4 regions of the Mesorhizobium sp. M0030 genome follow, and region 2 is predicted to be linked to each of the others. Evidence: predicted binding sites of a transcription regulator. Region 2 holds the regulator's gene; each other region holds the start of a gene.

Region 1 (7,196 bases), 120 kb from region 2:
CGATCTCTTTCAGGATCGTGTTCAGCCCGTGAGCGATTTTTTCTTGATCGGCCGCCGAAATAATGCCCGTTTCAGCCAACATCTCGCTGTGGGCGACCGAACCTCTTATGTCTTGGGCATAGAGTTTGCGGTCGAACGAAATCGACGCGTTGATCGCTTCCATGATCGCGGCCGGACCCGAGGCAAAACGTCCGCCCCACATCTGGTTGCTGGCCTTCTTGTCGCTCATCGCTATAACCCGTGCTCCGGAGCAGTCTTAGAAAATGGCAGACGGTAACAGATACTTCCCGGCCCCGCGCCTGATCCTCGCCGCTTTGCTGGCGGGCGTGCTGGCCGGCGCGGTCGCGGTATATGTCAGCGAGAGCGGGTCTGGCAACAACGCAGCCACCGGCAGCGCACCTGCGGCCGGCGCGGGCAACAGCAAGGACGACGTCGCCTGCGCCGCCAAGAGCGACCGCGCCAAAAAAGTTGCCGCCGCAGCCACCGGCCAGGTTGCGGCATTGCTGCCCGCCGATCCGCCGCAATCGCTGGAAAGTCTCGCCTTCAACGGTCCCGACGGCAAGCCGATGACGCTCGCCGATCATGCCGGCAAGACCGTGCTGCTCAATCTGTGGGCAACGTGGTGCGCGCCCTGCCGCGCCGAAATGCCGGCGCTCGACGCCTTGCAGAAGGAAAAGGGCAGCGATGCCTTCGAAGTGGTCGCGGTCAATGTCGATGCCGGCGACGATGTGAAGCCCAAGAAGTTCCTCGCCGATATCGGCATCGGGTCGCTCGGCTACTACCGCGATTCGACGCTGGCGCTGTTCAACGACGTCAAGACGCGTGGCTTGGCGCTAGGCCTCCCCGTCACCATGCTGATCGATGGCGAAGGCTGCCTGATCGCGCATATGAACGGACCGGCCGAATGGTCGGGACCGGATGCCAAGCGCCTGGTCGAGGCCGCACTCGCCCCTTAGAGCGGTTCACCGTTTCGTCGAAACGGCTACCCGCGCTAACTTTTTTGTTTCGACGCAATTTCGGACGGAAACCGTTTCACACTAATTGCTCTAGGCTGAGCGCAGGGCCGCCGCCGGCGGCAGCATCAAGATGCTGCCGCCGCGTTGTTTGACGCCGGCGTCGTCTTGTGCCGCCGGTGCCGCGACGCCGGTCAGTTCGCTGAACGCCTCGATCGGGCTGGGCCGGCCTAGATAGTAGCCCTGGCCGATCTCGCAGGCCTCGGCGTCGAGGAATTTCAGCTCGCCCAGCGTCTCGACGCCCTCGGCCAGAACCGGCAGGCCGAGACCGCGGCCAAGCCCCAGAACGGCGCGCACGATGGCTGCCACCTGGCCGTTGCTGTCGACTGATTTGATGAATGAGCCGTCGATCTTGATCTTGTCGAAGGGGAAGGCGCGGAGATTGGACAGCGAGGAGTAGCCGGTGCCGAAATCGTCCATCGCCACACGCACGCCAAGCGCCTTCACCTGGCGCAAGGTCGCCAGCGCGCGCGGCATGTCCTTGACCAGCGCCGTTTCGGTGATCTCGAGTTCGAGCCTGCCGGGCGTCAGGCCGGAGCCGAGCAGGACTTCATGCACCTTGCGGCTGAAATTCGGATTGTGGAGCTGCACCGCCGAGACATTGACCGCGACGGTGAGAGGGTTCTTCCAGCGCGCTGCCTCGGCGCAGGCCGTCGCCAGCACCCATTCGCCGATCTGGATGATGACGCCGCTGTCTTCGGCCACCGGGATGAAGGTCGCCGGCGACACGTCGCCGCGCTGCGGATGGCGCCAGCGGATCAGCGCTTCGAACCCGACCATCCGCCCGCTGCTGATCTCCTTTTGTGGCTGGTAGACGAGGCGAAACTCATCGCGCGCCATGGCCTGGCGCAGTTCGTGCTCCATCACGCGCCGGTCTCGCGCCTCGGCGCCCATCGAGGCCTCGAAGTAACGGTAAGTGTCCTTGCCCTCGGCCTTGGCGCGGTAGAGCGCGGTGTCGGCGTGGCTGACCAGGAGTGTCGGCTCATCGGCGTCGAGCGGATAAAGTGCAATGCCGATGCTGGCCGACACCAGCCCGCCGCCGACCGACAGCCGGTTTTCCTCGCGCATGGCCGCCAGCACCGCCTCGGCGATGCGGCCGGCCGCCTGCGGATCGGGAAGGTTCGGAGCGATGATGGCGAACTCGTCGCCGCCGAGACGCGCCAGCATCTGTCCGTGGCGGAGCACGGCGGAGGCGCATAGCGCCACCTTCTGCAGCATGGCATCGCCGGCGCCATGCCCGAACAGGTCGTTCACTTCCTTGAAGCGGTCGAGGTCGAGCAGCAGCAGCGCAAGATGCCCACCCTTGCCGCCGCGGTCCATTGCGGCAATTTCGGCCTCGAGCCGGCCGGAGAAACTGCGGCGGTTGGGGAGCCCGGTCAGCGGGTCGAAATGGGCGAGGCGCAGGATCTCCTGCTCGGCCTTCCTGCGTTCGCGGATGTCGCGCACGGCGACCACGCTGTGCCGCTTGCCGCAATAGTCGATGCTTCTGGCGATAAGTTCGACGGGGATGGTGGCGCCGTCATGGGCTCTGAGTTCGGCTTCCTGTGCCTGTCCGCTGCAGTCGGACATGCCGGCCGCGGTGCGTTCGCCGAAGAGGTCGCCAAGCAGCATCGCGTTCAGCACTTCCGGCGCAATGCCGGTGAGTGCCGCGATGCTGTCATTGGCGCTGACGATGCGGGCGCCGTCGCAGACGATCAGCCCCTCGACGGCGGCGTTGGCGAGGCCGTGCATGCGCTCGGCCTCGAGCTTGTGACGCCGGAAGCGAAGGTCGATCCACAATGCTGCGGCTGAAAGCACCAGGATAGCCATGCTGACTGCAGCGGCGGCGAAGGCCTGCGACACCGGTTCGACCGTGAACTGCGATATCTCGATGGAGGAGTCCGGGAAGATCGACACCGCGCCCATGGCGATGAAGTGCAGGCTGCAGATCGCCAGCGTCAACAGGATGGCGGCGGCGATTGTGGCCTGCATGGACGGCCGTCGCAACACGACCAGCAGCGCCAGCGCGGCGAGGGTGACGCCTGTCAGCACCGAGACGCCGACCAGCAGCGGGTTCCAGACGATGCGCCCTTCGACCTCGAAGGCGGCCATGCCGATATAGTGCATGGCGGCGATACCGGCGCCGAGGACCGCGCCGCCGACCAGAGGGTAGTCGATGCCCCGGCGCAAGGTGGCGATCCACATGCCCGCGGCGGTCAGGGCGACGGAACCGGCGAGCGAAAGCGCCGACATTTCCGTATTGTAGGCGTTGGGGATTCCGGGAGAAAAGGCAAGCATTGCGATGAAATGCGTCGCCCAGATACCGAAGCCGGTGGAAGTGGCTGCTATCATCAGCCAGGTATAGCGGTTGCGCTCGCTCGAGCGGTCGACATGGCGAAGCAGGTTGACCGCCGAGAAGGAAGAAATACCGCAAATGAGCGCTGCCAGTGCGACCAGTCTCAGATCGTGCTCATGCACGATACAATTATAGACCGTCAGCATCTCGCCCCACCTGCTCTCCCACAGCAATCAAGCCGTCCACTTGATTAGTATGCCACGCTTGACGAAGAATCGGTTATGCGAACTACAACTACAGCGGGTTTTTCGGGTTGTACGTTGCGGCGATCCTGTCTCATTCCAGACGCACGGTTACAGCAGCGCCTGGCGCGATGCCGCTCGGCCGATCTCGATCTGGCCGAGCGCCGGTTTGGCGGCCGCACGGTGCAGGTGCGTGGCGCTGTCACGCGGGCCCTTCACGCATCGCTGGGCGGTCGGCGATCCTTGCAGGCCCACCATGCCCCATTCTATCGCTGAGCCGGCTTGGCATTTCTCTCTGTCCTCGTTGCAAGGCGAGGGGGCGCGAAGTTAGCCGGGTATGAAATTCACGAAACAGCAACAAATCCGTTGTCCGATTGTCATCAGCGACACATATTGCGTTCGCGGGAGCGCCCCTTTCGCCAATGACAAACGGGAGATGAAACATGAAGTTGTTCGGCTTTGCGGCCGGTGTTGCCGCCACCTTGACCCTGCTTTCCACCACCTCCGCCTTCGCCGCCACCCAGATCAGTTGGTGGCATGCAATGACCGGCGCCAATGCCGAGGTGGTCGACAAGATCGCCAAGGATTTCAATGCCAGCCAGAGCGACTATGAAATTCTCCCTGTTTTCAAGGGCACCTATCCCGAAACGCTGAATGCCGGCATCGCTGCCTTTCGTGCGGGGCAAGCGCCCGACATCATCCAGGTGTTCGACGTGGGTACCGGCGTCATGATGGCCGCCGAAGGTGCGATCAAGCCGGTGGCCGATGTGCTGACCAGCGCCGGCGTGACCTTCGACAAGAGCCAGTATTTGCCCGGCATCGTCGGCTACTATTCGAAGCCGGACGGGACCATGCTGTCCTTCCCCTATAATTCCTCGTCGCCCATCCTCTACTACAACAAGGATATCTTCCAGAAGGCCGGGCTTGATGTGAACAACCCGCCAAAGACCTGGAACGAGGTGTGGGAAGCCGCCAAGAAGATCAAGGCGAGCGGCGCCGCTTCCTGCGGCTATACCTCGACGTGGTTGACCTGGATCCACCTTGAGGCCTTCGCTGCCTGGAACGACGTTTCCTATGGCACCAACCAGAACGGACTTGCCGGAACCGACGTCGAGCTCAAGATCAATGCGCCGATCTTCGTCAATCATTTCCAGGCGCTCGCCGACCTGGCCAAGGATGGCACCTTCAAATATGGCGGCCGTACCTCCGAAGCCAAGCAGATCTTTCTTGCCGGCGAATGCGGCATCTTCACCGAATCGTCGGGGGGTCTCGGTGACATCGTCAAGTCGGGCATGAACTACGGCATCGGCCAGCTTCCCTATGATAGTGACGCCAAGGGCGCGCCCCAGAACACCACGCCGGGCGGCGCCAGCCTGTGGGTGTTCGGCAACAAATCGGACGAGGAATACAAGGGCGTCGCGGCGTTCTTCTCCTACCTCTCCAAGACCGAAGTGCAGGAGTACCTGCATCAGAAGTCGGGTTATCTGCCGGTGACGCTCGCTGCCTATGAGGCGACCAAGAAGTCCGGCTTCTATGACAAGAACCCGGGCCGTGAGACGCCGATCCTGCAGATGCTGGGCAAGGCGCCGACCGAGAACTCGAAGGGCGTGCGCCTCGTCAACCTGCCGCAGGTGCGCGACATCGAGAACGAGGAGTTCGAGAAGATGCTGGCCGGCCAGCAGACTGCGCAGCAGGCGCTCGACAACGCGGTCGCACGCGGCAACAAGGCGATTCAGGAAGCGATCGGAAACTGAAGCGATTTGTCAGTTGAACCTCGTCCACGCGGACCCGCGTGGACGATTTCCTGAATAGCGAGGGAATCACCCTGTCTCCACGCGTCGTCTTTCCCAACAAGACCCTGCCTTACCTGCTGGTGGCGCCGCAACTCGCCATTACGCTGATCTTTTTCTACTGGCCGACCGGGCAGGCGCTCTACCAGTCGATGCTCAGGGAAGACCCGTTCGGGCTGAAGAGCAAGTTCGTCGGGCTCGCCAATTTTCGCAAGGTGCTGGCCGACCCGGCCTACCTCAACTCGATCAAAGTTACGCTGGTGTTCTCTCTGGCGACCGCGATCGTCGCCATGGGTGTGGCCCTGTTGCTTGCCGTCATGGCCGAGAAGGTGGTGCGCGGCAAAGGCCTCTATCGCACGCTGCTGATCTGGCCGTATGCGGTGGCGCCGGCGATTGCCGGCATGTTGTGGCTGTTTCTGTTCAACCCCTCGATCGGTTCGCTGGCCTACGCCTTGAGAGGTCTCGGCATCGCCTGGGATCCCTTGCTTAACGGCAACCAAGCCATGATCCTGCTGGTGTCTGCGGCTGCCTGGAAGCAGATCAGCTACAATTTCCTGTTCTTCGTCGCCGGGCTGCAGGCAGTGCCGAAGACGTTGATAGAGGCGGCGGCCATGGACGGCGCCGGGGAGACGAAGCGCTTCTGGACCATCGTTTTCCCGCTGCTCGCGCCGACGACCTTCTTCCTGCTGGTCGTCAACACGGTCTATGCGCTGTTCGAGACTTTCGGTATCGTCCATGCGGTCACCGGCGGCGGGCCGGGCAAGGCCACCGAGACGCTGGTCTACAAGGTCTACAATGACGGTTTCGTCAATTTGATCCTCGGCGATTCGGCCGCGCAGTCGGTCATCCTGATGGTCATCGTCATCTCACTCACGGCCATCCAGTTCCGCTATGTGGAACGCAAAGTCCACTACGGTTGAGCGCGAGCGATGATTGGTCAGTCCCCGCTTCGCGCCCTCATCGCCCACGCCGTGCTCATCCTGGGCATCCTGATCGTCGCTTTCCCGATCTACTACACCTTCGTTGCCTCCACGCAGACGCTGCAGACCATCCTCAAGCCGCCATTGCCTCTTTTGCCCGGCGACCAGGTCTGGAACAATTACAGCGAGGCGCTGTTCGGCGGTGTCGGCCGCATCGGCGGCGTCAGTGTCGGCCGATTGCTGCTCAACACCACGATCATGGCGCTCGGCATCGCGGTGGGGAAGATTTTCATCTCGATCCTTTCGGCCTATGCGATCGTGTTCTTCCGTTTTCCGCTTCGGATGGTCTTCTTCTGGCTGATCTTCATCACGCTGATGCTTCCCGTCGAGGTGCGCATCCTGCCGACCTACAAGGTGATGGTCGATCTCGGCATGATCGACACCTATGCCGGCCTGATCATTCCGCTGATCGCCTCGGCCACCGCCACGCTTCTGTTTCGCCAGTTCTTCATGACCATTCCAGGTGAGTTGGTGGAAGCGGCGCGTGTCGACGGCGCCGGACCATGGCGCTTCTTTTTCGACATCCTGTTGCCGCTGTCGCGCACCAACATCGCGGCGCTGTTCGTCATCCTCTTCATTTATGGCTGGACGCAGTATCTGTGGCCGCTGCTCGTCACCAACAGCAACGACATGAACACCATCGTCATCGCCCTTAGAAAGATGGTTTCCTTCGCCGATGCCGATACGCAATGGCATCTGGTCATGGTCACCGCGATGCTGGCCATCCTGCCGCCGATCCTGATCGTGGTGCTGATGCAACGCTGGTTCGTGCGCGGACTTGTCGATTCCGAAAAGTGAGAAGCCGATGGCGACCGTCGATCTGAAGGATGTGAAGAAAGTCTATCCCGGCGGCGTCGAGGCGGTGAGGGGGGTCTCGATCGCCATTCCCGACAAGG
Region 2 (7,196 bases):
GGCGGTAGCGTTCGCCGCATCGTCCGGTGTCGCCGCTGCGCGTGACCAGATCCAGGTCGCCGGTTCGTCGACCGTGCTGCCTTACGCCAAGATCGTCGCCGAGCAGTTCGGCGAAACCTTCACCAACTTCAAGACCCCGGTGGTCGAGTCCGGCGGCAGCGGCGCCGGCATCAAGGAGTTCTGCAAGGGCGTCGGCGAAGACACGATCGATATCGCCAACTCCTCGCGCCCGATCAAGAAGGACGAGCTGAAGTCCTGCGCCGACGCCGGCGTCAAGGACGTCCAGGAAGTCCGCATCGGCTATGACGGCATCGTCTTTGCCACCGACATCAAGGGTCCGGACTGGGCGCTGGTTCCCGCCGACATCTACAAGGCGCTCGCCGCCAAGCTGGTGGTCGACGGCAAGCTGGTCGACAACCCGAACACCAAGTGGAACCAGGTCAATCCGAAGCTGCCCGACTGGGATATCGCCGCCTATATCCCGGGTGAGAAGCACGGCACCCGTGAAGTGTTCGAGACCAAGCTGCTCGACGCCGGCTGCGACAAGGCCGCTTTGAAGGCTGCCGGCATCGCCGACGACAAGGAAATCGGCAAGACCTGCATCGCCATCCGCAAGGACGGCAAGGCTGTCGACATCGATGGCGACTACACCGAGACGCTGGCCCGCATCGACTCCAACAAGACCGGCGTTGGCGTGTTCGGCCTCGCCTTCTACGAGAACAATGCCGACAAGCTGAAGGTCGCTACCGTGGAAGGCATCGTGCCTTCGACGCAGACCATCGCCGATGGCACGTACCCCGTGTCGCGGCCGTTGTTCTTCTACGTCAAGAAGGCGCATCTGGGCGTCGTTCCCGGCCTCAAGGAATATGTCGAGTTCTTCCTTGATGACCAGATGATCGGCCCGGAAAGCCCGCTCGCCCAGTACGGCCTGGTTTCCGCTCCCGACGCCGAACGTCAGGGCCAGCGCGACGCCTTCGCCGCCGGAAAGACGATGTAATCAACCGACCGGATCAGGGCGCGGACCAAATCCGCGCCATGATTTCGCCGCTTGCCGCAACGGTGGCGGCGATCTGAATTTTCCCTGGGGTGGGTGATGTCGTCCTTGCTCGTACTCGCCATAGTCATCGCCATAGGCGTGGTCGCTTTTGTGATCGGCCGCCAGCGCGCAGCGGCGCAGGATACCGGCAAGGTCAAGCCGCATTCGCGCGCGCATTATCATGGCTGGTGGGCCTTTCTGCTCGCGGTCCTGCCTGCCGTCCTGCTGCTCGCCGTCTGGGATATCGGCTCTTCCTTCTATCTCGACCGGCACATCCATGCCGCTTTGCCCGAGCGCACCGCCGACACAAAGGTGGCCAGCGAAGCGCTCGACGCCAGCCTGGTGAAGAGCCTGGCCAAGGGCCTGCGCCGGCTCGATGGCGATACCGCACTTCCCGCTACTTTCGCCGAATTGCAGCCGCTGCTCGCCGCCAAGGGCGTGGCACTGGCCAGCGACACACAGGACTATATGATCCCGATCGCGGTCGAGGCGAACCAGGTCCAGGACCGGCTCGGCCTGTTCGGCGCCGTGCTGACCTTCGCGCTGTCGGTCGCCGGCGCCTTCTATGCGCTGAGGCAGATCGCGCCGCGCGCCAGGGCGCGCAACAATGTCGAGAAGCTGATGCTGTGGGGGCTGCTTGCGGCCTCGACCATCGCCATCCTGACCACGGTCGGCATCGTGCTGTCGATGCTGTTCCAGACGATCACCTTCTTCGAGAGCGTATCGCCGATGAGCTTCTTCTTCGGCACGGTGTGGGATCCGCGTTTCGCCGCCGCCGGTTCCGGCGGCAGCCAGGGTCAGTTCGGCCTGATCCCGCTACTCGCCGGCACGCTCTACATCGCCGCCGTCGCGCTTCTGGTCGCAGTGCCGGTCGGGCTGATGTCGGCGGTCTACATGTCCGAATATGCCTCGCGCGGTGTGCGCTCGGTGGTCAAGCCGGCGTTGGAACTGCTGGCCGGCATTCCGACCATCGTCTACGGCATCTTCGCCGTTGTCACGCTCGGACCGTTCTTGCGCGACCTGTCGGCGGCACTCACCGGCGGCTCGCCCTTCATCCAGGGCCAGAGCATCTTCACCGCCGGTCTGGTGATGGGCGTCATGCTGATCCCGGTCGTGTCCTCTTTGTCCGACGACATCATCACCGCGGTGCCGCGCGCAATGCGTGACGGCTCGCTCGGCCTCGGCGCCACCCGCTCCGAGACGATCAAGCGGGTGATCCTGCCGGCGGCACTGCCCGGCATCGTCGGCGCCATCCTGTTGACGGCGTCGCGCGCCATCGGCGAGACGATGATCGTCGTGCTGGCGGCGGGCGTCGCCGCCAATCTGACGGCCAATCCGTTCGAGGCGATGACGACCATCACCGTCAAGATCGTCAACCAGCTGACCGGCGACCTCGAGTTCAACTCGCCGCAGACGCTGGTCGCCTTCGCGCTCGGCCTGACGCTGTTCGCGCTGACGCTGGTGATGAACATCGTCGCCCTCTACATCGTGCGCAAGTACCGGGAGCAGTACGAATGACCGACATCCCCCTGGACACGATGGCGGGCGCCGTCGCGCGACCGCGCCGCGACATCGGGCTGAAGGCGCGCTATGCCGCCGAACGCCGGTTCCGCATCTATGGCGTGATTGCGATCTCGGTGGGCCTGGCGTTCCTGGCCATCATGCTGATCACCATCGTCTCGAAAGGCTACACCGCCTTCTGGCAGACGACGGTGACGCTGCCGGTCACCTTCGACGAGAAGGTGATCGATCCCTCCGGCAAGCGCGCGACCGACCCTACCGTGCTGATCAAGGCGAACTATCCCAAGCTCGCCGAAAACGCACTGGTGGCCAAGCTCGGCATCGATCCGGCCAACAAGCCGATGATGCTGAAGCTCAAGGGCTTGCTGTCGGAAGGCGCCCGCGTCCAGCTGCGCGACATCGTCTCCGCCGATCCGTCGGTGATCGGCAGGACGCGTGACGTCGACATCCTGGCTGCCGCGAACCTCGACTCGGCCTTCAAGGGCCAGATCGACCTCGGCGTCGATGAAGCGCGCCGCAAGGTGTCCAACCAGCAGATCGACTGGATGAACAAGCTTAAAGCCGACGGCGTGATGGCCGAGCATTTCAACACCGGCCTGTTCACCTATGGCGCCTCCAGCCGGCCCGAAACGTCGGGCATGGGCGTGGCGATCATCGGCTCGTTCTACATGATGGTGATCGTGCTGTTGCTGGCGCTGCCGATCGGCGTCGCCGCCTCCATCTATCTGGAGGAGTTCGCCAAGAAGAACCGCTTTACGGACCTGATCGAAGTCAACATCAACAATCTCGCGGCGGTGCCGTCGATCGTCTTCGGTCTGCTTGGCCTTGCCGTGTTCATCAACTTCCTCGGCATGCCGCGCTCGGCTTCCTTCGTCGGCGGCCTGGTGCTGACCTTGATGACATTGCCGACCATAATCATCGCCACGCGCGCCGCCCTCGCCGCGGTGCCGCCGTCGATCCGCTCGGCGGCCCTAGGTCTCGGCGCCTCCAAGATGCAGATGGTGTTCCATCACATCCTGCCGCTTGCCGCCCCAGGCATCCTTACCGGCACCATCATCGGCCTGGCGCGTGCGCTCGGCGAGACAGCACCGCTGCTCTTGATCGGCATGGTCGCTTTCGTCGCCGATTATCCGACGACGCCTTTCGATCCGGCGACCGCGCTGCCGGTTCAGATCTATATGTGGGCAAACGAGGCTGAGCGCGCTTTTGTCGAGCGCATGTCCGGCGCCATCATCATCCTGCTCGTCTTCCTCATGGCCATGAACATCACCGCGATCGTGCTCCGGCGCCGCTTCGAGCGGCGCTGGTAGAAAAAAGGCAATTTGGTATGAACATCATGACCGAACAGTCCCTTGAGAATGCAGTGGGCGACAAAATGAACGCCAAGTCGAACGAAGTCATCAAGATGCGCGGCGACAAGGTCGGCGTCTTCTACGGCGAGAAGCAGGCGTTGTTCGACGTCAATCTCGACGTGCGTCAGAACCAGGTGACGGCGCTGATCGGCCCGTCCGGCTGCGGCAAGTCGACCTTCCTGCGCTGCCTCAACCGCATGAACGACACCATCGATTTGGCGCGGGTGACCGGCAAGATCACGCTCGATGAAGACGACATCTACGACAAGAACATCGATGTCGTCGAACTGCGCGCCCGCGTCGGCATGGTGTTCCAGAAACCCAACCCGTTCCCGAAGTCGATCTACGAGAACGTCGCCTACGGCCCGCGCATCCATGGGCTGGCCAAGCGCAAGTCCGACATGGACCAGATCGTCGAGCAGAGCCTGAAGAAGGCGGCGATCTGGAACGAGGTCAAGGACCGCCTGCAGGAGCCCGGCACCGGCCTGTCCGGCGGCCAGCAGCAGCGCCTGTGCATCGCGCGCGCCATCGCCGTGTCGCCGGAGGTGATCCTGATGGACGAGCCCTGCTCGGCGCTCGATCCGATCGCCACCGCCCGTGTCGAGGAGCTGATCGACGAACTGCGCCAGAACTACACGATCGTCATCGTCACCCACTCGATGCAGCAGGCGGCGCGCGTGTCGCAGCGCACGGCGATGTTCCATCTCGGCTATCTCGTCGAGGAGGGCGCCACCGACAAGATGTTCACCAACCCCGACGACAAGCGCACCCAGGACTACATTACCGGCCGCTTCGGCTGAGCCGTCCGGCGGGTGAATTTTCAGGCACGAGGACCAAGATCATGGGTGAACATACCGTCGCCTCCTTCGATGAAGAGCTCGGGCAGATCAGCAAGCTGATCCGCGACATGGGCGATCTGGCAGGCTCGATGGTCAGCGGCTCGACCAGGGCGCTGCTCAATTCGGACAATGCGCTGGCACAGCGTGTCGTTTCCGACGACGCCATCATGGATGCGCGCCAGCGCGAACTGGACGACCGCGCCATCACGCTGATCGCCAAGCGCCAGCCGATGGCCAACGATCTGCGCGCCGTGGTCGGCTCGATCCGCATGGCGGGCGACCTCGAGCGCATCGGCGACCTCGCCAAGAACATCGCCAAACGCGTCGGCACCGTGGGCTTGAGCGTCACGCCGCGCGACCTCTCGCACTCCATCGACGCCATGGCGCAACTGGTGCTGATCCAGGTGCAAGGCGTCGTCGAGGAATATGCCGCCACCGATGCGGCAGCGCTTGCAAAACTCAGGAATGACGACGAGCGCATCGACGTCAAATACACGTCCGTGTTTCGTGAGCTCTTGACCTACATGATGGAAGACCCTCGCAACATCACCGCCTGCACGCATCTCTTGTTCTGCGCCAAGAATCTTGAGCGCATCGGCGATCATGTCACCAACATCGCCGAAAATGCGTATTATGTGCTGACCGGCCAGCAATTGCCCGCCAATCGTCCGAAGCAGGACGAGACGGCGATGGCCACGCCGGCCTGATGAGGGTGAACTGCCTATGATCGCGCCACGCATCATGGTCGTGGAGGACGAGGAGCCACTAGGCGTGCTCCTCCGCTACAACCTCGAATCCGAAGGCTATCAGGTCGAGGTGGTGACACGCGGCGACGAGGCCGAGATCCGCCTGCAGGAAAACGTGCCCGATCTCCTGGTGCTCGACTGGATGGTGCCCGCTGTTTCCGGCATCGAGCTCTGCCGGCGGCTTAGAGTGCGGCCCGAAACCGAGCGGCTGCCGATCATCATGCTGACCGCGCGCGGTGAGGAAAGCGATCGCGTGCGCGGCCTGTCCACCGGTGCCGACGACTATCTGGTCAAGCCATTCTCGACGCCGGAGTTCATGGCGCGCGTGAAGGCGCTGCTGCGCCGGGCCAAGCCGGAAGTGCTGTCCAGCGTGCTCAAGGTCGGCGACATCGTGCTCGACCGCGAGTCGCACCGTGTCTACCGCAAGAAGAGCGAGATCAGGCTCGGACCGACCGAGTTCCGGCTGCTCGAATTCATGATGCGCCATCCCGGCCGCGTGTTCTCGCGCAGCCAGCTGCTCGACAATGTCTGGGGCGAGACGATCTACATCGACGAGCGAACCGTCGACGTCCATGTCGGGCGCTTACGCAAAGCGGTCAACAACGGCCGCATGCCGGATGTCATCCGTACCATTCGCGGCGCCGGCTACGCGATCAGGGAAGACTAGGATGCTGCGCGTCGCGCCGTTGCCGGCCATTCAGGCGACATGCTTGCCGGATTTGGCCTGAATGCCCGGCGCGAAAATCTCCTGATCGACGAAGCCGAGCGCGCGCATGGCACAGCCTTCGCGGATCAGCGGCAGCTCGTTGGGCTCGGTGTCGAAGGAGATCGATTTCGAGTGCTGGCCGCCGGCGGTCTGGGCGATCGCTTCGCGCAATGCCGGCTCGATCAGGTCGAAGGCGGCGGCGCTGACGCCAACCATGGCGACAGGCGCCGGGTCGATCAGCGCAAACAGGCTGCCGAGGCCGAAGCCGAGCGCCTCACCGGCCTTGCGATAGGCTTCGCGCTCCGGGCCATCGGTTTCGCGGGCGCGCGCGGCGAGTGCGCGCATATCAGCGTCGCCGATATCGACCGGCTCGGCATCTTCGCTCATCATTTTGGCGCTGCGCCAGATGGCGTAGTTTCCGGCATAGGCCTCGACGCAGCCGCGCCGCCCGCAGCGGCAGAGCGCGCCGCCCGGACGGTGGATCATGTGGCCGAACTCGCCGCCCGAGGAATGGGTGCCGGTGAACAGTTCGCCTTTCAGCACCAGCCCCATGCCGATGCCGTGCGACAAGAGGATCGCGATGAAATTGTCGCGGTAGCGCTCGGGCTGGCGCCATTGCAGGGCCACCGCCATCATATTGCAGTCGTTCTCCATGGTGGCAGGAATGCCGAATTCCGCTTCCAACATGTCGGCGAAGGCAATGTCGGTCAGTGGCGTGATTGGCGACCACAGCATGGCCCGCGCCTGCGAATCGGTGATGCCCTGGATGCCCATGGCAATGCGGGCGATGCTCTGGACATCGAGGTCCGGGTCCGCGAGACGCCGCCCGACGATTGCTACGCATTCGCCGATCAGCTCGTCGCGCGGCATGGTCAGCGTGTCGAGCCGGCGCTGTTCTTCCGCGACCACCTGGCCGGCATAGTCGATGACGGTGACGGAGAGGAAGTTCAGCGACAGCACCACGGTCATGACCGCCGCCGCTTCCGGGTTGAGGCC
Region 3 (7,196 bases), on a different contig from region 2:
TTGACGATCTGCACCGACGGATCGTCGGCGACCAGCGCGAAATAGGAATAGAGCGGCGCCGAGGTCTTGCCGACCGGTCGGCGGACATAGGCAAGTGTCGCCTCATGGTCCGCCTTCAGCGCATCGACGACGCGCTGGTCGTCCGCCACCGTCGGCTTGTTTGCCTTGTCGACGCGCTCGTAGATCGGCCTTGCCTCAGATGTGGCCGAGGCTACGCGCCATTTCGATCCGTCCCGTTCCAGAAGCAGATCGATCAGTCCCATATGCGAGCCCCAGAAACCGCCCATCACGGCGGGCTTGCCCTGCAGCGTGCCTTTCTCGGTGTCGACGCCATCGAGCGCCTGAAAATCCTTCTTGCCGGGGAAGACCAAATGCTGATGGCCGGTGAACACCGCATCGATGCCTTCGACGCCGGCGACGAAGAAGGAGGCGTTCTCCATGCCGTCGCCCTGCTTGATATCGATGCCGGAATGCGAGAGCGCGATGACGATGTCGGCGCCCTCCTCCTTGATCTGCGGCACCCATGCCCTGGCCGCCTCGACGATGTCGCGCGTCCTGACATTGCCTTCCAGGTTCTTCAGGTCCCAGACCATGATCTGCGGCGGCACGAAGCCGATGATGCCGATCTTGATCGGCTGCTCGACGCCCGACCCGTCCTTGATCTTCTTGTCGAGGATGACATAGGGCTTGAGGTAGAGCTTGTCGTCGCGCGGTTTGGCGGCAAGCTCGGTGCCGCGGATCAGATTGGCGCAGACGAAGGGGAAATTGGCTCCGGCCAGCACCTTGTCGAGGAACGACAGGCCGTAATTGAACTCGTGATTGCCGAGCGTCGAGCATTCATAGCCCAGCAGGTTCATGCCCTTCATGATCGGATGCAGATCGCCTTCCTTGAGGCCCTTTTCATAGGCGATGTAATCGCCCATCGGATTGCCCTGCAAAAGATCGCCATTGTCGATCAGCATCGCATTGGTGGCTTCCTTGCGCACCGCCGCGATCAGTGAGGCCGTCCGCGACAGGCCCATCGTGTCGTTGGCTTTGTCTGCGTAGTAGTCGTAAGGCAGCACATTCACATGGATGTCGGTGGTCTCCATGATCCTCAGATGCGCCTGATTGGCCTGCGCGCGGGCGGAAAACGGATGGAGCATGATCAGCGCCCCGCTGGCGGCCGTACCGGCAAGAAAACTACGGCGGGAGACGGGGTAATTGAGATGCGGCATTGGTTTTCCTTCCCAGCGACGTGACAAGATCCCAGCCCCGAGCGGAAGCTTCGCGCCGAAAACCGGCCATGTCCATCGGGAAGTCAGTCGATCAGCTAAAGGTGACGGCTGGATGAATATCCTTGGCCGCGGTTGAGAACCTCAGCCCTTGTTATCATCGCCCTGGGTGATCAGCCGCGCGCTGCGCTGGCCGGTGAAATAGATCCATAGCCAGCTAAGCGACACCGACAGCCGGTTGCGGAAGCCGATCAGGAAGTAGATATGCGCCACGCCCCACAGCCACCAGGCGAGCCATCCCGTGAGCTTGATCGAGCCGAAATCGATCGCGGCTGCCCACTTGCCGATCGTCGCCAGGTCGCCGGCATGTTTGTAGCGGAAAGGGCGAGGCGCGCCATCGCCGGCCAGCCGCGCCCTGATCGTCGCGGCAACATGCTTGCCCTCCTGCTTGGCGGAGGGCGCCACGCCTGGCACCGGCTTGCCGTCCGGCCGCAAGACATGCGCTGTGTCGCCGATGACGAAGATCTCCGGACTGTTCGGCACGGTCAGATCGGGCTCGACCATAACCCTGCCCGCCCGGTCCACCGGCGCGCCAAGCCACTCTCCCGCGGGCGAAGCCGCTACGCCGGCGGCCCACAGGATGGTTCGCGCCGGCAGATGCGTATCGCCAAAGACGACGCCTTCGGCATCGAGGCGCGTGACGGCGCGGCCAAGCTCGACCGTGACGCCCCGCCGCTCCAGCGCCTTGCGGGCATAGTCGGACAGCTTTGGCGCGAAATTGGCTAGGATCCTGTCTCCGGCCTCGACCAGCACCACACGCGCCTCACGCGTGTCGATGTTGCGGAATTCGCCGCGCAGCGTTTCATGCGCGAGTTCCACAATGGTGCCGGCAAGCTCCACGCCGGTCGGGCCGCCGCCGACGATGACCAGTGTCAGCAGTGCCTGGCGCTTGGCCGGATCGGTCTCGCGCTCGGCCTGCTCGAAGGCGAGCAGGATGCGCCGGCGAATGGTGGTTGCGTCTTCAAGCGTCTTCAGCCCGGGCGCGAAAGGCTCCCATTCGTCGTGGCCGAAATAAGCATGACGCGCGCCGGTGGCGAGCACCAGCGTGTCGTAGGGAACAGAACTGCCGTCCTCAAGCAGCACGCGTTTGCCTGGACGGTCGACGCCGGTGACGTTGCCGAGCAGGGTCGTCACGTCCTCGCGCTTGCGCAGCAGATGACGGATCGGCCAGGCGACTTCCGAGGTCGCCAGCGAGGTGGTCGCCACCTGGTAGAGCAGCGGCTGGAAAAGGTGATGGTTGCGCTTGTCGATCATGGTGATGCGCACGGGTGCGCCGGCCAGCGCCCGGGTGAGTTCGAGACCGCCGAACCCTGCGCCGACGACAACGACATGATGGCTGGTTTCACTCATCGCATTCACCCCTGTTTGTCTCCCTTTATCTAGTGATTTTTGTGCACCGCAACAATGTCGGGGCGAGCTAGATTGCCGCTTAAGGCTGCCCAGGACTCGTCGCCGGATGTCGCGAATGCCTATGTCGGCAAGCATGGACGGGTATAGCCTTGCAGGGGCTGGAACCACGGGAGTGAAGCATGGCCAACGACGATGACAAAGATGGCAAAGGGCGGGCGCAATATTCTTCGCCACCTTGCTTCATGCACGAACTCGATCCGGAATTTCGCGCGCCATTGACCGACTGGACCGATGTGCGCCGTTGGCGCAAGGCCGAGCGCGAGCGTCTGATCGCGGCACGGTTGGCGGTTTCCGCCGATGCGCGGGTGGCGATGTCGCGGGCTATCGCCGAAGGGCTCGACGCGGCAATCGGCGACATTGCCGGCCGCATGGTCAGCCTCTATTGGCCGTTTCGCGGCGAGCCGGACCTGCGGCCGTGGATGGCGTCGATCAACGAACGCGGCGGCCGCACGGCGCTGCCCATCGTGATCGAGAAAGGCCAGCCGCTGATCTTCCGCGCTTATGTACCCGGCGACCGGCTGGAAAAAGGCATCTGGAACATCCCGATCCCGGCCGAAGGCGAGCCGGTGCTGCCCGACATCGTCATCTCGCCGATCGTCGGCATCGACCCGCGAAACTACCGCCTGGGCTATGGCGGTGGCTTCTTCGACCGCACGCTGGCTGCCATGCCGTTCAAGCCATTGGTCATCGGCGTCGGCTACGACCTGCAGCGCATAGCCACCATCTACCCGCAGCCACACGACATCCCGATGGACCGGCTCGTCACCGAGGCCTCCGCCGTATTGCAGCGCAGTGTCACCTGACAAAAATCCGACTTGGTCGATAAATAATCTTCAAAAAGGAACACGCTGCGGAGAACCGTTTCGACAACGGATGACAAGATGATCGGACGAACCATAGCGGCTGCCCTTGCAATTGCGTTCTCCCTTTCGCCCTCGCATGCGCAACCACAGCATCGTTTGCCGAGCGGTTATAAATGGGGCCGCTGCCTGCTTGTTGTTGACGGTCAGACCCGCATATCCGGAAGATGCTCCTATCAAATCGAGACGGGCGGCGATTTTAACATCCAGGGACGCAAGCTAGTTTTTGCAGGGATCGACTATCCTGATCCGCATAGTGGCGCTGGCGAAATGTCCAAAGATTACTGGGCGGTTGTCTACAAGGACGGTGATATCTGGGCAGGCTATGCGAACTCGGACATTCCCGAAACTCACGGGGATGAACGTTGGGAAGAACTTCGCCGCGAAGGCGCGTGCTATATCGGAAAGAACATCCGTATATGCCTTTGGCGTTAAGCCAGTTCCGGCTTCATGCCCATGGCCGTGCGATCGACGATCTCGCGCAGGGCAAACGACGAATTGATCTTGGTCACGTGCGGCATCGCCGACAGCCATTCCTTGTGGATGCGCTCATAGTCGACCAGGTCCTTGGCGGCGATGCGCAGGATATAGTCATATTCGCCCGACATCAGGTGGCAGGACAGCACATTGGGGCAGCGCTTGATCGCCGCCTCGAAATCCGACAGCGTCTTTTCGAATTGTCCCGACAGCGATATGTGCACGATCGCCGTCATCTGGTGGCCGAGCGCTGCGTTCGAAAGCCGGGCGTGATAGCCGCGGATGGTGCCGGATTTCTCCAGATTGTCGAGCCGGCGCGAACAGGCCGACTGCGACAGGCCGACCCTTTCGGCGAGCGCCGCATTGGGTATGCGGCCATCCTTCTGCAGTGCCTCGAGAATGGCGATATCGATCCGGTCGAGCGGCATTTCTCGTGATTCCTGCGAAATTTCCTTGATTTCGCGCAACGATTATCGAAACGCGTGACCCCGCGCAAGCGCATTCGCAAACACCTGCGCAACGATTCGTGGTTCACTCGGTTGATACAGGGAACGAGCCCGAAGGGCCGGATCAGGAGAAGACTATGCGCGTCGGCTGCCCCAAGGAAATCAAGAACCACGAATACCGCGTCGGCCTGACGCCGGGCTCCGTCCGCGAATATGTCGCGCATGGTCATGAAGTGCTGGTCGAAAGCGGCGCCGGCGCCGGCATCGGCGCCGATGACAATGCCTACCGCGCCGCCGGCGCCACCATCGCCAGGACCGCCGCCGACGTGTTCGCCAAGTCCGACATGATCGTCAAGGTCAAGGAGCCGCAGCCCAACGAATGGGCGCAGCTGCGCGACGGCCAGATCCTCTACACCTATCTTCACCTGGCCCCGGATCCGGAGCAGACCAAGGGCCTGCTCGCGTCCGGCGTCACCGCAATCGCCTATGAGACCGTAACCGACGACCGCGGCGGCCTGCCGCTCTTGGCGCCGATGTCGGAAGTTGCCGGCCGCCTGTCGATCCAGGCCGGCGCGACCGCGCTGCAGAAGGCCAATGGTGGCCGCGGCGTGCTGCTCGGCGGCGTGCCCGGCGTACTGCCCGGCAAGGTCACGGTGCTCGGCGGCGGCGTCGTCGGCCTGCATGCCGCCCGCATGGCGGTCGGCCTCGGCGCCGACGTCACCATCATCGACCGCTCGATCCCGCGCCTGCGCCAGCTGGACGACCTCTTTACAGGCCGCGTCCACACCCGCTACTCCACAGTCGAGGCGCTTGAGGAAGAATGCTTCTCGGCCGACATCGTCGTCGGCGCCGTGCTCATCCCGGGTGCTGCTGCACCCAAGCTGGTGACCCGCGAAATGCTGTCGGGCATGAAGAAGGGCTCGGTGCTGGTCGACGTCGCTATCGACCAGGGCGGCTGCTTCGAGACTTCGCACGCCACCACCCATGCCGAGCCGACCTATGAGGTCGACGGCGTGATCCATTACTGCGTCGCCAATATGCCGGGCGCCGTGCCGGTGACCTCGGCGCACGCGCTCAACAACGCGACGCTGCATTATGGCCTGCAGCTGGCCGACAAGGGCCTGAAGGCGCTGGTCGACGACCACCATTTGCGCAACGGCCTCAATGTCCACAGGGGCAAGATCACCAATCGCGCCGTCGCCGAAGCACTCGGCTATGAGCTGGTCGAACCGAAAGTGGTTCTGGCGGCCTGACCAGACCTGGCATTTTTGCCTCCCTCACCCGCCGGTTGTGCCGGCGGGTTTTTCTTGGCTACCAAGACCGCAAAACGCCCGCTCCAGGGCAAGGCGCAGCCCTCACGACAGCACTTTTGCCTATCGATGTGGCATTTTTGTCATTCCAATATTAGCGAGCAGCCTGTTAGAACACGGACGGGTTTGTTCTATGCTAAGGGGCTAAAATGTTCATTTCTGCTAAATCCGTTCTTCTCGGCGCCGTTTCGGCAATGGCTTTGATATCGGTAGCGCATGCCGCCGATGTTGTGCAGCCGGTGGAAGAACCTGCCGGCTTCAACTGGAGCGGCGCCTATGTCGGCATCGGCGGCGGCTTCGGCGCCACCGTGCACCGCATCAGCGTCGACCCGGTGATCGACTTCAACGGCATCGGCGGCAACGGCGTGTTTGGCGAAATCACCGCCGGCTACGACTACATGGTCTCTGAACGCTTCCTGCTCGGCGGCTTCATCGACGCCAACATCGGGAATATCGGTCCGTCGATCAGCCTTCCGGGCGCTGATATCGACCTGACGAACGCTTATGGCTTCGACGTCGGCTTGCGCGCCGGCTATCTCTTGAACCCCGATACGCTCGGCTATGTGCTCGGCGGCTACACCTGGAATCATTTCAAGCTGGAAGGGTCCGGAGGTTTGGACGGGCTTGAGTTTACCGAGGATCGTGGCGGCTATGTTCTCGGCGTCGGCATGGAAACCGTGCTGCGCGGCAACTGGACGATTAAGACCGAGTACCGCTACGCCAACTATGGCGACGACTCGGTGGCTGACCTCGGCATTATCGGCGGCCCGGGAACCTCTCTGGATGTCGAGCCGTCCAGCCACACCTTCCACATCGCGGCCAACTACCGCTTCGGCGCCCAGAATGGCGGCGGTGCCTCGTTTGCTGCCCCGACCTACAACTGGACCGGCTTCTATGTCGGCGGCGCGCTTGGTGCCGGCACCGTGGTGCATGACCTGACGCTCGCCAGCGCCCTCGAATTGGATGGCATCGGCGGCGAAGGCGTGTTCGGCGAGGCGAGCATCGGTTACGACCATGATTTCGGCGGCTGGGTCGCCGGCGTTCTGGTCGACGCCCGCTATTCCGGCATACGCTCGAAGCTGGACATTCCGGGTGGGTCGATCAAAGGCGATGCCGACTATGGCTTCGATGCCCTGGCCCGCATCGGCGCCAAGGTCAACGAATCGACGCTGGCCTATGTCCTCGGCGGTTACAGCTGGCAGCATTTCGACCTGCATGCCTCCTCGCCCGTTGGCGACATCATCGACTGGGGCTCGAGCGGCTTCTCGGTCGGCGGCGGCCTGGAAACGGCCGTTTCCAGCAACATGACGCTTGGTCTCGAATACCGCTATTCGCAGTATGAGAAAGAGGATTTCGGGTCGGGCGGCTTCCTCACCGACGAGCCTTCCTTCCAGACCGTTCGCCTCGGCGCGAAGTATA
Region 4 (7,196 bases), on a different contig from region 2:
CCGCGATGCGACCGATGCGGTCCCAGCGCCCGGCGCCGACATTCTGGGCCGCCATCGACGAGACTGCGGCTCCGATCGCCAGTGCAGGCATCTGGATATAGGTCCACAGCTGCGCCGCGATGCCGTAGGCGGCGGCGACCTGCGAGCCGTAGGAGTTGACGATGCCCATCACGGTCAGCGCCGCCGCCGAAATGACGATCATCTGCAGGCCCATCGGCACGCCCTTGAAGACGACGATCCTGAGCAGCGCCGGATCCGGCCGCAGCAGAGCGAGGTTCGCGCCGGCGAGCCGCAACGGATGCTTTTTGGCATAAAGCACGACGAGGATGGCGATCACGCTCACCGTCTGGCCGATCAGCGTCGAGGTGGCGGAGCCGGCGATGCCGAGTTCGGGGAAGGGGCCGATGCCGCGAATGAGCAGCGGATTGAGGATGATGTCGAGCACGACCGCGAGCGCCATGAAGAAGAATGGCGTGCGCGAATCACCCGCACCGCGCAGCACCGTCATGACGAAGGACAGAAGGTTCATCATCGGCACGGCGACGAAGATGATACGCAGATAGGAGCGCGCCAGCGGCAGCGCATCGGGCGGGGTGCCCAGTGTGTTGAGGATGGCGTCGACCCAGATCCAGCCGCAGACGGCGAAGATAGCCGAGACGAGGAAGAAGAAGCTGGCGCTGGTGCCGACGATGCGCCGCGCCTCGGGCAGGTCGCGGGCGCCGACCGATTGCGCCACCAGGATGGTGGCGGCCATGCCGATGCCGAATACGGTGCCAAGAATCAGGAACAGAACCAGATTGGCGTTGGAGGTGGCGGTCAGCGCCGATTCACCGAGGAAGCGGCCGACCCAGACAGCGTTGATCGAACCGTTGAGCGACTGCAGCACATTGGAGCCGAGCACCGGCAGAGCGAACAAAAGCAGCGTGCGCGGAATCGGGCCGCTGGTCAGGTCGCCGGTGCGCCGGCGCGGTGGTATTTTTTCGTCCATGGGCTGTTCGGCGAAGGTTCATCTCAAAGTCCGCCCGGCAATGATCGCCGATTTGACGGACAAGGTCGATGCGGCATTGGAACATGCCACCTGGCGGCTTCAAGCTAATCAGTTCTCAAAACATTCGGAATGGGATATGGGTCGTCGCCGCGTGGGGTCGCATATCCTGTTGGATATGATGAATAGGCTGGGGGGATCATGTCCGACAATCCGCTTTTTTCCGAGCGCCTGAACCGGCGCGCGTTTCTTGGAATATCCGCTTTGGGTGCCGCTTCCATGGCGCTTTCAGCCTGCACCACGACCGACGTCGTGGTGCCGCCAACGCCCGCTCCGGCGCCCGAACCGGCTCTGGGCGATGCCGCCACCATGTATTCGGCGCGCGTCGATGAGGGCTTTTCATTGCCGGCAATCCCCGTGGCCAAGCTCGATCCGAAGTTCGTGCGCCAGATCGTGGACGATCCGACCGGCGAAAAACCCGGCACGATCGTCGTCGATACATCCGAGCATTTTCTCTATCTGGTGCGCGACGGCGGCAAGGCAATGCGCTATGGCGTCAGCCTCGGCAAGGCCGGGTTTGGCTGGACCGGCAGCGCCGTGATCCAGGCGCGCAAGAAATGGCCGGTGTGGACGCCGCCGCCCGAAATGATCCAGCGCCGGCCGGAACTGGCGAAATATAAGGACGGCATGCCGCCGGGACCGCAGAGCCCGCTCGGCGCGCGTGCGCTCTATCTGTTCCGCGACGGCAAGGACACGATGTACCGGCTGCACGGCACGCCGGAATGGGATTCCATCGGCAAGAACGCGTCTTCGGGCTGCGTGCGCTTCATGAACCAGGACATTATCGACCTCTACAGCCGGGTCAACGGCGTAGCCCAGGTCTATGTGCGCCCGAACCTGTCGGCCGCAGGCAAGATCATGGCCGTGTCGAGCCGGACCGCCGAGCCGATCGATGCCGGCGTGCCAAGGGATGCGGAGATTTTGAAATAGGTGCCTTCACGGCATCGCTGATCGCCGACAAACGTTTAGAGGCGGACGCGCCGGGCGCGTCCGCCTTTCCGTAAACGGCTACTTCTTGGCGAGGCCCGGAAGCGTGACCTGATAGACCAGGAACATGGTGTCGACATCGGCGCCGTCGTCGGCCTTGTAGGGCGCGCCGACCTGAAAACCGTCCTGGGTGAGAAAGTCGTTATCGTTGCCGACGAACAGGAAATAGTCGTCGGGCAGCGCCGGATCGAGCAGGCTGACCACAGACATTGCTTCCCACTTCTCCGAGAGATTGTTCTTGTCGTTCGGCTTGCCGTCATGCAGGCCGAAACGGCCGAGTTCCTTGTTGTCGTTGATGTCAATGAACGGCGTCAGCTTGGCCGGGGTCACCGAGGGGTCGAGCACGCCCTTGGGCGCCAGCGGCTTGTCGGCGGCATCGAAGGCGCCGCCGGCAATGTCGGTGGCGCCAGAGACGTCGACGACGAAAATCTGGCGCAGCAGCGAAGTATCGCCCTTCACCCCCTGGCCGTTTCCGCTGTCGCGCGCCAGCATCAGGAAGGTCTTGTCGGACAGCGCCACGATTTCGCTCTGCGCGGCGACCTTGGTCTTGTCCTTGGCGTCCTTGAACACCGGCAGCGGCACGGCATATTCATGCACCAGCTTGAGATGGGCCGGGTCGGAGGCGTCGTAGACCAGCGCGCGGGTGTTCTGGCGCGTCGCGGGCGAATCGCCGCCATCCTGGCGGGGCGCCGACTGCAGCACAGTGATCAGCGACTTGCCGTCCGGCGTCAGCGCCATGCCTTCGAGGCCTTGATTGTTCTGGCGGCCGGTTTCGGGATCCTTCGGATCGGGTTCGGCTGCACCGGGGCCCGGATTGTCGGAGGCGAAGTTCGGCGCGCCCTTGCGCATCGGCACCAAAGCGGCGGGCGGCTGCGTTGCCGACAACAGATGGCCGTCGGCCGAGAAGCGGTAGATGTTGGGGCCGTATTCGTCAGAGATGAACATGGTGCCGTCGGGCAGCCGCGCGATCGCCTCATTGTCGAGCGCCAGCTTGCCATTGGCCTCGGGCAGGATCGGCAGGTCGCCATTGGCCGCGCGCACGCCGTTGAGCGGATCGAGGCCGGTGGCGTCAGCGCCCTTGTCGTCGGTGAGGAGCAGGGAATCGGCAAGCGTCGCCTTGACGCCTGTCTGTTCCTGGCCGGAGGTGGGCGTGGCGCCCAGTGCGGTCGGCGTGAATTCGATATGAATAGTGTTGAGGCGCGGCCGGTAATCGGTGGTGCCGACGACATTGTAGCCACGGTCCGGCAGCAACCAGAGCGAGCCCTTGTAGCCGTCCGCGCCACGGGTCCAGCTTGCGGCGTCGATGGACATGCCGGAGCCGGAGCCGAAGGTCTCGCCGAACTTGTCCTTCTGATCGGCCGGGATGCGGCCGACGCCGACCAGGCCCTTGTTGACGAAGCCGCCAACGGTGGCGGTGCTGTCGGCAAGGGCAGGGGTCAGGGCGGTAAACAGCGCCAGCGCGGCGCCGAGCGACACGGTTCGGTGCGAGATTTTCATGGAGATCCTTTTTGTGACAAGCCTTGAGCGGCGCAAAGGGGCCACCGCATCGCATCGACGATGTCGCCCTCTCGCAAAGCGGTCTAGGACGCGAACATGATACTTGCGTGACAGAGAGGGCCTCTTCCTTCTCCCTTGTAGGAGAGGGAAGAGCGCAATGATCAATCGCTGTCGCGGGCGATCAGTTCCAGCGGCCAGACTTCGCGGATGATGCGCGGACCTTCCGGGCCGGCAAAGGCGGGAAGCGAGGCCAGCAGCATTTCGGCCAGCCGCCGGCCCATCGGCTCCAGCGACGGACGGAAGGCGGTCAGCGCCGGCGAGAAATAACGGCAGAGCGGCGTGTCGACGATGACGATCACCGCGATGTCGTGGCCGGGCCTGATGCCCATCTCGGCCAGTGCCTTGCAGCCGCCGAGCGCCATTGCGTCATTGTTGAAGATGATGGCTGTGGGCCGGTCCTTGGAGAGCATCACGCGCGGCGTCACCTGGTAGCCTCCGGCCTCGTTGATGAAGCCGTCGGCGATCAGGCCGGGGTCGACTTCGATGCCATGCCGCCCCAGCGCCTTGCGGTAGCCGTCGAGGAACAGGTAGCCGAAGTTGAGATCCAGCGAAGGGCGGATGGCGGCAATGCGGCGGTGGCCGCGCGCGACCAGCCGGTCGACGGCTTCATCACCCGCCCTCTCGAAATCGATATCGAGCGAAGGATAGGTGTCGTCGCCGGATTGACTTCGGCCAAGCGTGGCGAAGGGAAAGCCAGCCTTGCTGAGATAGTCGATCCGATCGTCTTCCCGCCGTGTATTGGCCAACACGACCGCGTCGGCTCGGCGCGTCTCAACCACGCGGCGCAGCCTCTCCTGCTGATATTGGCCGGGCTCGCCCATGACGACCATCAGATCCAGGTCATCCTCGGCCAGTCGGCCCTGCAGACCGATCAGGAACGGGATGAAGAAGGGTTCGCCATATTGCTGGTCGCCCGGATGCGGCTGCAGCATGAAGGCGATCGAATGGGTGGTGCCTTGCCGCAGACTGCGGCCGGACTGGTTGGGCGAATAGTTCAATTGCTTGGCGGCGGCGAGCACGCGCTGGCGGGTGTCGGCATTGACGTCGGCGCGGCCGTTCAGCGCCCGCGACACGGTGCCGATCGAAATGTTCAGGTGACGCGCAAGGTCATGGATGCTGGACGCCAAGGACAGTTCTCCCCCTGTCTTGGCTAGCACCGGCTGCCGCCCAGGCCAAGGCTTCGGGATGATTTTCGCTGGCAGCCGATTGACATTCTACGCCATCGGGTGTGTTCTCGTAAACGTTTACGGAGAAACGTTTACGGTGATGCCGGAAATGCCGTGACATTCGGTCTGGAGGGACCGGACGGGAGGAATGCCGGATGATGAATGCCGTCCTCGTCGGCTGTGGTGCGATGAGCAAGGCCTGGCTCGATGCCGCGAGGCAGATCGACGGGCTGGCCATTGTCGGACTTGTCGATCTCGACGCCGAACGGGCGAAGGCGAGGGCGCACGAATACGGGCTCGACGGCGCGGTCATCGGCACTAGCCTCGACGCGGTGCTCGACCAGACCAGGCCCGACGCGGTGTTCGATGTCGTGGTTCCAGCCGCCCGGCGTGACGTCGCCTTTGCCGCCTTTGCCCATAATTGCCATCTGCTGACGGAAAAGCCGCTGGCCGATACTCCGGAAAATGCGCGCGCCATCGTCGATGCGGCGCGTAACGCGGGGCGCGTCCATGCGGTCGTGCAGAACCGCCGCTACGTCGCCAATGTCCGGCGCATCAGGCGCTTTCTCGACTCCGGCGCCATCGGCAAGCCAACCAGCATCCATGCCGATTTCTTCGTCGCGCCGCATTTCGGCGGCTTTCGCGAGGAGATGGCCCATGTGCTCTTGCTCGACATGGCGATCCACACATTCGACGCCGCCCGCTACATGGTCGCAGGCGATCCCGCCGGCGTCTTTTGCCAGGAATGGGAGCCGGCCAATTCCTGGTACCGGCAGGGATCGTCGGCCAGCGCTATCTTCGATCTCGGCGGCGGCAAGGTGTTCACCTATGCAGGCTCTTGGTGCGCGGCGGGCTTCCGCACCAGCTGGGAGAGCACGTGGCGCATCGTCGCCGAGCACGGCAGCCTGGTCTGGGACGGCGAGGACGGACTGAAGGCCGAGGTTGTGTTGTCGGTCCGCGACGGCCTGTTCGACCTGACCCAGCCCATCACAGTACCGCCGCTCGATTCCGCCGACCGCGTCGGCGGTCATCTCGGCATCATCAAGGATTTCATCCACGCCATCGAGACCGGCAGCGAGCCGGAAACGCGTGGCAGCGACAACATCAAAAGCCTGGCCATGGTTTTTGGCGCCATCGAAAGCGCCGAGACCGGACGGCGCGTCGCAATCACACAGGAAGCATCATGATGCCAAACCCGCTTCTCGACATCCGGATCGGCACCATGGTGCGGGCCAATCTCGAAGACCCGGCCGCCTACATCAAAGAGATTCTGCCGCTCGGCTTCGAGAGCATCCAGCCCTTCTTCTGGCAGACGCTGGGCGGCAAGGATTTGGCGCGGCTCGCCGGTGAGATTGGCGAGGCGATCGGCGATGCCGATGTCGCCGTGTCGTCGATCGGCGTGTTCGGCAATCCGCTGGAGGATGGCGAGGTCGATCGCGGCGTGCTCGCGGCCTGGGAAACCGTCATCGACAATGCGCATCTGTTCGGCGCTTCGATCGTCAGCGGCTTCACCGGACGTCTGCGTGGCAAGAAGCTGACAGACAGCCTGCCGCGCTTCCGTGAGGTTTGGGGTCCGCTGGCCAGGCGCGCCGCAGACAAGGGCGTGCGCATTGCCTTCGAAAATTGCGCCATGGATGGCAACTGGGCGGCCGGCGACTGGAACATCGCCCACAATCCCGATGCCTGGGAGTTGATGTTCAACGAATTGCCCGACGACAATCTCGGCCTCGAATGGGAGCCCTGCCACCAGCTTGTCTACCTCATCGACCCGATGCCGCAGATCCGCAAATGGGCGCCGCGCATTTTCCATGTCCACGGCAAGGACGCGACGGTGCGCTGGGATGTGATCCGCGAGCACGGCGTGTTCGGCAAGCTGCCCTTCGTGCAGATGCGCACGCCCGGGTTTGGCGACAGCGACTGGACGCGGGTGATCAGCGAATTGCGGCTGGCCGGTTACAAGGGCGCCATCGACATCGAGGGCTGGCACGACCCGGTCTATCGCGGCGACCTCGAAATCACAGGCCAGGTGCGCGGGCTGGAATACCTCAAGCAATGCCGGGGAGGAGCGACCTACCTGCCGAACCCGGCGTGACCGAGGGCCGGTGGGAGGAGCCGGCCTGACAGATTGCCAAGCACTGCCGACAAGCACTGCCGACAGGCGAACGACGAACCCCTCGGCTCACCGAGGACAAAAGGGAGGAACGTGCATGAGCATCGCAATGAGAACGACACTTCTGCGCTCGACCGTCGTGGCCGCCGCCACGGCGCTGTGCGCTGCCATCTCCACTCTGCCGGCGCAGGCGCTCGACGCCCAGTGGTGCAAGGATGTCCACATCCGCTTTTTCGTCGGCGGCGCCGAGGGCGACGCTTTCGGCACCATCGTCTATAATGGCGCCAAGCAGGCGGCGTCCGATCTCGGACCCAAGGTCGACTACATCTTC

What was found. The regulator PhoB, encoded in region 2, activates phosphate uptake and scavenging genes when phosphate is short. The targets are predictions, from matches to a motif close to TGTCATNNANCTGTCAT.
Region 1: a site for PhoB is predicted at 3,895-3,911, ahead of ugpB (sn-glycerol-3-phosphate ABC transporter substrate-binding protein UgpB). Genes of this name have one in related genera too.
Region 3: a site for PhoB is predicted at 1,319-1,335, ahead of NKJ80_RS08905 (bifunctional 2',3'-cyclic-nucleotide 2'-phosphodiesterase/3'-nucleotidase). Genes of this name have one in related genera too.
Region 4: a site for PhoB is predicted at 3,626-3,642, ahead of NKJ80_RS30770 (esterase-like activity of phytase family protein). Genes of this name have one in related genera too.

The regions. Positions count from the first base shown of each region.
Region 1 is NZ_JAMYVE010000009.1:208,872-216,067, forward strand. Features, by position in the region: gene argH (argininosuccinate lyase) at 1-229, opposite strand, end outside; gene tlpA (thiol:disulfide interchange protein TlpA) at 264-956, shown strand; gene NKJ80_RS19455 (bifunctional diguanylate cyclase/phosphodiesterase) at 1,047-3,494, opposite strand; gene NKJ80_RS19460 (hypothetical protein) at 3,642-3,788, opposite strand; gene ugpB (sn-glycerol-3-phosphate ABC transporter substrate-binding protein UgpB) at 3,974-5,284, shown strand; gene ugpA (sn-glycerol-3-phosphate ABC transporter permease UgpA) at 5,356-6,240, shown strand; gene ugpE (sn-glycerol-3-phosphate ABC transporter permease UgpE) at 6,250-7,098, shown strand; gene NKJ80_RS19480 (sn-glycerol-3-phosphate import ATP-binding protein UgpC) at 7,106-7,196, shown strand, end outside.
Region 2 is NZ_JAMYVE010000009.1:85,987-93,182, forward strand. Features, by position in the region: gene NKJ80_RS18825 (substrate-binding domain-containing protein) at 1-997, shown strand, start outside; gene pstC (phosphate ABC transporter permease subunit PstC) at 1,094-2,554, shown strand; gene pstA (phosphate ABC transporter permease PstA) at 2,551-3,867, shown strand; gene pstB (phosphate ABC transporter ATP-binding protein PstB) at 3,885-4,709, shown strand; gene phoU (phosphate signaling complex protein PhoU) at 4,751-5,455, shown strand; gene phoB (phosphate regulon transcriptional regulator PhoB) at 5,472-6,161, shown strand; gene NKJ80_RS18855 (ROK family protein) at 6,192-7,196, opposite strand, start outside.
Region 3 is NZ_JAMYVE010000003.1:278,017-285,212, forward strand. Features, by position in the region: gene NKJ80_RS08905 (bifunctional 2',3'-cyclic-nucleotide 2'-phosphodiesterase/3'-nucleotidase) at 1-1,217, opposite strand, end outside; gene NKJ80_RS08910 (NAD(P)/FAD-dependent oxidoreductase) at 1,359-2,624, opposite strand; gene NKJ80_RS08915 (5-formyltetrahydrofolate cyclo-ligase) at 2,804-3,487, shown strand; gene NKJ80_RS08920 (hypothetical protein) at 3,566-3,979, shown strand; gene NKJ80_RS08925 (Lrp/AsnC family transcriptional regulator) at 3,976-4,449, opposite strand; gene ald (alanine dehydrogenase) at 4,605-5,720, shown strand; gene NKJ80_RS08935 (outer membrane protein) at 5,927-7,196, shown strand, end outside.
Region 4 is NZ_JAMYVE010000029.1:15,249-22,444, forward strand. Features, by position in the region: gene NKJ80_RS30760 (MATE family efflux transporter) at 1-988, opposite strand, end outside; gene NKJ80_RS30765 (L,D-transpeptidase) at 1,187-1,975, shown strand; gene NKJ80_RS30770 (esterase-like activity of phytase family protein) at 2,054-3,529, opposite strand; gene NKJ80_RS30775 (LacI family DNA-binding transcriptional regulator) at 3,691-4,716, opposite strand; gene NKJ80_RS30780 (Gfo/Idh/MocA family protein) at 4,911-5,942, shown strand; gene NKJ80_RS30785 (sugar phosphate isomerase/epimerase family protein) at 5,939-6,847, shown strand; gene NKJ80_RS30790 (substrate-binding domain-containing protein) at 6,963-7,196, shown strand, end outside.